3 regions of the Bacillus sp. K7 genome follow, and region 1 is predicted to be linked to each of the others. Evidence: predicted binding sites of a transcription regulator. Region 1 holds the regulator's gene; each other region holds the start of a gene.

Region 1 (2,271 bases):
TAATCAAGGCAGCAATCACAAGCAGCACAAAATACGCATACTTTCTGACTTTCGCTAAGAACATCGGAGTCACAATTCCAAGCCTGGTCAAAAACATGAGGATGACCGGCATTTGAAACAATAAGCCGAACGGAATTGTCAGCTGCAGGAGAAAGTGAAAATACTCATTAATTCCGATCACCTGATTGACATTCAAGTCTTGAGAGATTCGCTTCATAAAATCAACCACAAAAGGAAATAAAATATAATATGAAAAGGATAAGCCCGCTAAAAACAGCAAAACAGAGATTGGAATGTAGCTGAGCGTCACTTTTCGCTCTTTCTCATAGAGGCCCGGGCTCACAAAAGCCCAAAGCTGATACAGAATCACCGGCGAGGTCAGGACAATTCCGATGATAAACGCGAATTGCATAAACACAAAAAGCGGGTCTGTCAGATTAAACGCGTTAAGCGTCAGCTCTTTCGCCTCATTTGTTTCTTGCAGATATACAATAATCGGCTTCGCTAAAAAAAATCCCGCGATAAAGAAAACGACAAAGGCCAACGCCACAACCAGCAATCGTTTTCGAAGCTCAGCAATATGCTCCAGCAGCGACATTTGATTCACTTTCATTCTTGTCATCCTTACTTACTGATCTTCTTTCTTTTTTTCCTCTTCATCACTCGTTAATCCTTTAGTAGCGTTTTTGAATTCACGAAGTGTGTCTCCAGCTGCTTTCCCCAGTTCAGGCAGCTTTTTGGGACCGAAGATAATCAAAGCAACGATTGCGATAACAGCAAGGCTTCCAGGACCGATCGGCATATGTGGGCTCCTCCTTTCCCTCTATTCGATTTCCTCCAAAACTGAATAATGCTTTAAGAAATAAACAAGTGACTGAAGCTCTACAGCTAAATCTATATGATGAATTCGAATGTGTTCCGGCACATTCAAACGGGCCGGCGTAAAATTAAGAATTCCCTTTATCCCTAACGCGACTAATCTGTCTGTAATGGGCTGAGCGGCAACTGCTGGCACTGTTAGAATGGCAACTGATTCATCTTTTACATACTGTTCAAGGTCATTAAGATTATAGACGGGCACACCGCCTACCTCAGTTCCTATTTTACTCTCATTTATATCAAAAGCCATAGAAATTTTTGTGTTATTATTTTTTGTGAAATTATAGTGAAGAAATGCCGTTCCCAAGTTCCCGACACCAATCAAGATGACATCTGTCATTTCATCCTGATCAAGCGTTTTGCGGAAAAAAGACAGCAAATAATCCACGTTATATCCATATCCTTTTTTGCCAAGAGCTCCAAAATAGGAAAAATCCCTGCGAATCGTGGCGGAATCAACCTTTACGGCATCACTGAGTTCAGCGGAAGATACACGCTGTTTTCCTGACGCATGCAGGTTCTTTAAAAAGCGATAGTAGAGCGGCAGCCGTTTTGCCGTCGCCTGCGGAATTTTTGATTGATCCTTATTCATTTTTGGTCCTCCACATTATACTCAGATAGTTCTCTTTTAAAGTCACCGTTTTTCCCGCCTGTCTTTTCAAGCAAGAAAGTAGGGCCGATGACCATCCCTTTATCAAGAGCCTTGCACATATCGTAAACAGTAAGAGCGCACACCGATGCAGAAGTGAGCGCTTCCATTTCCACACCTGTACTCCCTTTCGTTTTGACCTGTGCTTTTATATGAAGTATAACTTCTGTTTCTTTTATTTTCCAGTCAAACGATATATCTACCCCGCTCAGTGATAGCGGATGGCACATCGGAATGATATTGGACGTTTGCTTTGCGGCCATAATGCCTGCCACCTGCGAAACAGCCAATACATCTCCTTTACCGATATCGTGACTTTGTATTTTCTCGTACACTTCATGCTTCATGTGTACGCTTGAAACAGCCGCCGCAGTACGGACAGTCGAAGATTTTTCGCTGATATCCACCATCTGGGCTCGTCCCTGTTCATTAAAATGAGAAAATTCATTCATATTCAAACTCTCCTTAAAAAGATCATACACTATTTTCTTCTCTATGTCTTATTCGGCCAATGTATTGTTTGCTGACTTCTGATTGATAAGCTACACTTAACTTATTATAGCAGAGGTGAAATAATATGATGATCTTACAAGTTAATCAGCTGTCCAAATCATTTGGTGCTGATACTATTTTAAACAATATAAAGCTGGAAGTCAGAAATCGTGATCGCATTGCCATTGTTGGTCGAAATGGCGCGGGTAAATCCACGCTGCTTAAAATTATCGCAGGCCAGCTATCGTATG
Region 2 (2,271 bases), 980 kb from region 1:
CGAAGAACGGAAAATCTGTGTATTGCTTCGCATAGTCAATGAAACGTTCCGTCTCTTGGTTCACGTAAAATTCCTGCAAAATGACGTGGCCCATAGCCATCGCAAGCGCTCCGTCAGTCCCTTGGCGGATACTCAGCCAGTCATCCGCGAACTTTGAGGATTCCGCAAAATCCGGACTGATCGAAATAACCTTAGCGCCTTTATAACGGGCCTCAGCCAAAAAATGCGCGTCAGGCGTTCTTGTTAACGGAACGTTGGAGCCCCATGTCATGATATAGCCTGAGTTGTACCAATCACTGCTTTCCGGAACGTCCGTCTGGTCACCCCAGATTTGCGGGGACGCCGGAGGAAGATCCGCATACCAGTCATAAAAACTGAGCATAGGGCCGCCGATTAAAGACATAAACCGGGAGCCTGAGGCATGACTGATCATGGACATGGCAGGGATCGGAGAAAAACCGACATTCCGGTCAGGCCCGTATTTCATGACGGTATAGAGCAGAGAGGCTGAAATCAGCTTCAGCACCTCCGGCCATTCAGCGCGCACAAAACCGCCCTTCCCTCTTGCTTGTTTATAGGACTTCGCTTTTTCAGGATTTTCAACGATCGATTTCCAAGCATCCAATGGATTTTGATGGGCCTGCAGTGCTTCCCGCCACAAATTGATCAGCACACCGCGCACGTATGGATATTTCACACGGAGCGGGCTGTAAATATACCAAGAAAAACTGGCCCCCCGCGGACAGCCTCTCGGTTCGAAATCAGGCATATTAGGTCCTGTTGATGGGTAATTCAAGTTTTGTCCTTCCCACGTGACAATTCCGTTTTTCACATAAATATTCCAGCTGCAGGACCCCGTGCAGTTGACGCCGTGGGTGGAGCGGACGACTTTGTCGTACTGCCATCTGTTTCTGTATACATTCTCCCAATCGCGATCTTCGCGGGTGGTTTGGCTATGTTTATTTGAATGGTGTTCGATAGGAGAGAAATAGTTTAATCTCCTAAACAACGGACTCATTTTCTTTTTCTTCATGAGCGTTCACTCCTTCCGAGTCAGGTGATGCTAAGTTCACTATAAACAGAGAAAGCGCGATTCCTTGTGAACTATGTCACACACTTTGTTTTTTTTACAAAATGTTCACATTGAGAAGAAGGAACAGACTTTCACAGGACGTGATGACGGCGGCGTTTAGGCAGGACCTGAGTCATGAACCGCCTTTCATTCAAAGATCAAAAAACCGGTTCTTTTTAAGAACCGGGCAGATTGTTGACAAAGTCATAAAACGGTTTTTGTTTTATGACTTTGTCATCTTTTCAGCGTGATTGAAAACCCTTGAAGTCTAGGAAGGGCGAGCATCGGAGCACAGCGAATGTAGATATTCGTGAGCACCGACGCGCAGGCCTGACAACGAATGCGAGGGTTTGTCGACACGCTGCCCGGTTCTTTTTAAGAACCGGGTTTGGCGTTTTCATCCTGTGATGTGTGCAGATAACGCAAAAATAATTGATAGGAACAAAAAACATTTTGCTGCAGCATGGCCAAAAAGTTCATTTGCAGCTGCGGATGGTAAGACATCATTTTTTTAAATATGTAATAAGGGATATTGAGAATAAGAACGTCTGAAGAAGCATTGACTGAGATAAAAGGCGATAAGTACAGCCCGCCTTTTTCATCAACCGGAAACACATCGCCTTTTTCCCACAGCGCAACGGTTTTCGATCCTTCCGGGAGCCTGCTGTCCATCAAACGGACACTGCCTTTTAATACGACATAAACGGATTGACAATGAAGAAAGGATGAAGACTGATCAGATGAGCCGCTAATAAACGTCCCGTTTTTCAGCAAGGTTTCAACAATGGACACAGGCACTTCATTAAACATAGGAAGTTGTTTCAGAAATAATAAATAGTCACACTGATTCATAGGAAAGCCTCCTGTGCTAAGGATAGTTTTAGTGTAGCCCGATTAAGCCTGTACAGCAGTGATATATTTCACAGCCTGTATGATGAATGTCACTTATCGAAAGACTGTCTCTATTTATAATGAAATAAAAAAGGAGGATTTCGATGAAGGCGATGATTCCAAAACAGCACGGCGCGTGGGCGATGCTGTTGATTCCATTTTTACTCGGGATGGTCAAGGGCGGTCCCGTTTTCTGGCATATTCCGCTCTTCCTGGGGTGGCTTTTCCTTTATTTGACGGTCTATCCCGCCACCCTCGCCTTGAAGAAGAAGCAGATCAAACCTTACCAAAAGTGGATATGTTACTAC
Region 3 (2,271 bases), 920 kb from region 1:
ATAAACCGCTAGCAGGACAGGGATGACAGTTCCCTGATAGCCAAGAAGCGCGATATCAACTCCAAAAAGATGCATAAAATCCGGTGTTGCTTCCGCCAATCCCCAAGGATTCAAAAGCGTCGGATGAATCATGATTCCCCCGATAACCGCTCCCAAGTAAGGGTTGCTGCCAAACTCTTTTGAAGCACTGACCCCGATTAAAATCGGCAAGAAAATAAAGGCCGCGCTTGAAAACATATCAAGCAGCTGCAGCAAAGCAGAATCCTTGCTCATCCATTGAAACGCATTGATCATTCCCAACAATCCCATTAATAGACCGCTGGCGACAATAGCCGGAATGATTGGAACAAAAATATTTGAAAGCGTTTTCGCAAATCTCGCAGCTGGATTCAGTTTGTCTTTTGCCGCATCCTGGTGATTTACAGGTTCGTCACGTTCGACATCAACTTCCTTCGAAAAAGCATCGTACACCTTATTGACAAGGCCTGTTCCGAAAATGATCTGGTACTGGCCCGAGCTGCTGAAAGCGCCTTTGACGCCATCAAGCTCTTCTACTTGTGTTTGATCTATCTTTGATTCATCTTTCATCACTAAACGCAGTCTTGTTGCACAATGAGCCGCGCTGATAATGTTTTCTTTGCCCCCGAGAAGCTCGATGAGTCGTTTTGCAGTCTCTTTGTAATCCATTTTGTCTTTCCTCCTTTTATTTAAACAAAAAAGACCTAAAATTCGGCAATGAATAAAGGACACAGCGATCCTTTTTCATTTACGCAAATTTTAGGTCTTGCCTGCTTTACCAGTCACAATCCCGCTTATTCAGATTAAGAATACGCTTTCATCATAAAACATGATAGCGTTTTCGTCAACTGTTTTTTAGTTAAAAAGTTTGATAAAACATTTAGACATAAATTCGTAAAATTTAATTGTGAAATATTTCACAATATCATGCTATACTATGCTCAACCATCAAAGAAAGCAGGAAAAGAACATGGAAACTCAAGCATTGCAAAAGGTTGAACAGTACGCTTTACAAAAACAAAATATATTTGTTTCCAGCAAAATGCGTTATGTGCTCAGATCTATTTTGGCCAGCATGTTTATCGGTTTCGGCATTACAGCCGCAAGCAAAACAGGCAGCTATTTCTTCATCGCTGATTCTCCGTTTGCCTTTCCGGCAGCCGCTGTCACATTCGGGGCAGCTATTCTGCTGATTGCTTACGGCGGCGGGGATTTATTTACCGGCAATACCTTTTATTTCACCTATACCGCGCTTCGAAAAAAACTTCGCTGGCGGGACACCCTGTACTTGTGGATGACAAGCTATGCCGGCAATTTAATTGGCGCCATCCTATTTGCCATTCTGATTAGCGCGACAGGACTTTTTAAGGAGGCTTCTGTTCACTCCTTTTTGATTCATCTGGCAGCGCACAAAATGGAGCCGTCCGCTTCCGAACTGTTTTTCAGAGGAATGCTGTGCAATTGGCTTGTGTGCCTCGCCTTTTTCATCCCGATGTCTCTCAAAGGAGAAGGAGCCAAGCTGTTTACCATGATGCTTTTTGTTTTCTGCTTCTTTATTTCCGGTTTTGAGCACAGCATTGCCAATATGTGCACATTCGCCATCTCACTTTTGATCGAGCACCCTGATACAGTGACACTGACGGGAGCGATCAGAAACTTAATTCCTGTTACACTCGGAAATCTGGCCGCTGGAATGGTCATGATGGGATGGATGTACTACAAGCTCAATCCCGATAAATAAAAAAACTTCCAGAGATCACTCTCTGCAAGTCAAAGCGGTTATTCCGAGAGATCTTGAAGACGCTGGACATGCAGCGTGATATAGCCGGCCTCGGACTCCGGCAAATGCAATTGATATTCATTTTTCAAAAACTCCGCCAGCTCCAGCGCACATTGATAGGCAAATGAATACTTTTTTTGGATGAAATAAAGCATCTCCTCGTCCATATGATGGAGTGCTTCATTTGATTCCAACCGGCTGACCGCGTATCGCAAATGCGTGACAAGGCGTTGATAGGAAATGCTGTTTTCATCCACCTTTCGATTAAAGTAGTTTTCTATTTTTTCTATCATTTCTTTAATCATGGTCGTATGCTTCAGCGCTGAATACATGCTCTCCGCATCCATCTTCGCCGTATGGATGTGGAGGGCAATATAACCCGCTTCATCTTCAGGCAGGGACACGCCCAATGTCTCTTTTACATGTCTGATCGCCCACAGGCCGATCCCATATTCTTTTTTATAGAGCGCCTT

What was found. The regulator Rex, encoded in region 1, represses fermentation and respiration genes when NADH is low (regulators of the CRP and FNR family bind a similar motif). The targets are predictions, from matches to a motif close to TTGTGAAATATTTCACAA.
Region 2: M1D98_RS18040 (nitrate reductase subunit alpha) is a predicted target of Rex. The motif match lies at 1,098-1,115, and genes of this name have one in related genera.
Region 3: M1D98_RS18380 (formate/nitrite transporter family protein) is a predicted target of Rex. The motif match lies at 924-941, and genes of this name have one in related genera.

What each region holds. Positions count from the first base shown of each region.
Region 1 covers NZ_CP096406.1:618,997-621,267, reverse strand. Annotated here, with positions in the region: gene tatC (twin-arginine translocase subunit TatC) at 1-622, opposite strand, end outside; gene tatAY (sec-independent protein translocase protein TatAY) at 629-802, opposite strand; gene M1D98_RS03235 (redox-sensing transcriptional repressor Rex) at 824-1,471, opposite strand; gene moaC (cyclic pyranopterin monophosphate synthase MoaC) at 1,468-1,980, opposite strand; gene M1D98_RS03225 (ABC transporter ATP-binding protein) at 2,106-2,271, shown strand, end outside.
Region 2 covers NZ_CP096406.1:3,527,147-3,529,417, forward strand. Annotated here, with positions in the region: gene M1D98_RS18040 (nitrate reductase subunit alpha) at 1-1,033, opposite strand, end outside; gene M1D98_RS18045 (cyclic nucleotide-binding domain-containing protein) at 1,448-1,924, opposite strand; gene M1D98_RS18050 (YwiC-like family protein) at 2,068-2,271, shown strand, end outside.
Region 3 covers NZ_CP096406.1:3,592,510-3,594,780, forward strand. Annotated here, with positions in the region: gene scrA (PTS system sucrose transporter subunit IIBC) at 1-687, opposite strand, end outside; gene M1D98_RS18380 (formate/nitrite transporter family protein) at 989-1,759, shown strand; gene sacT (sac operon transcriptional antiterminator SacT) at 1,798-2,271, opposite strand, start outside.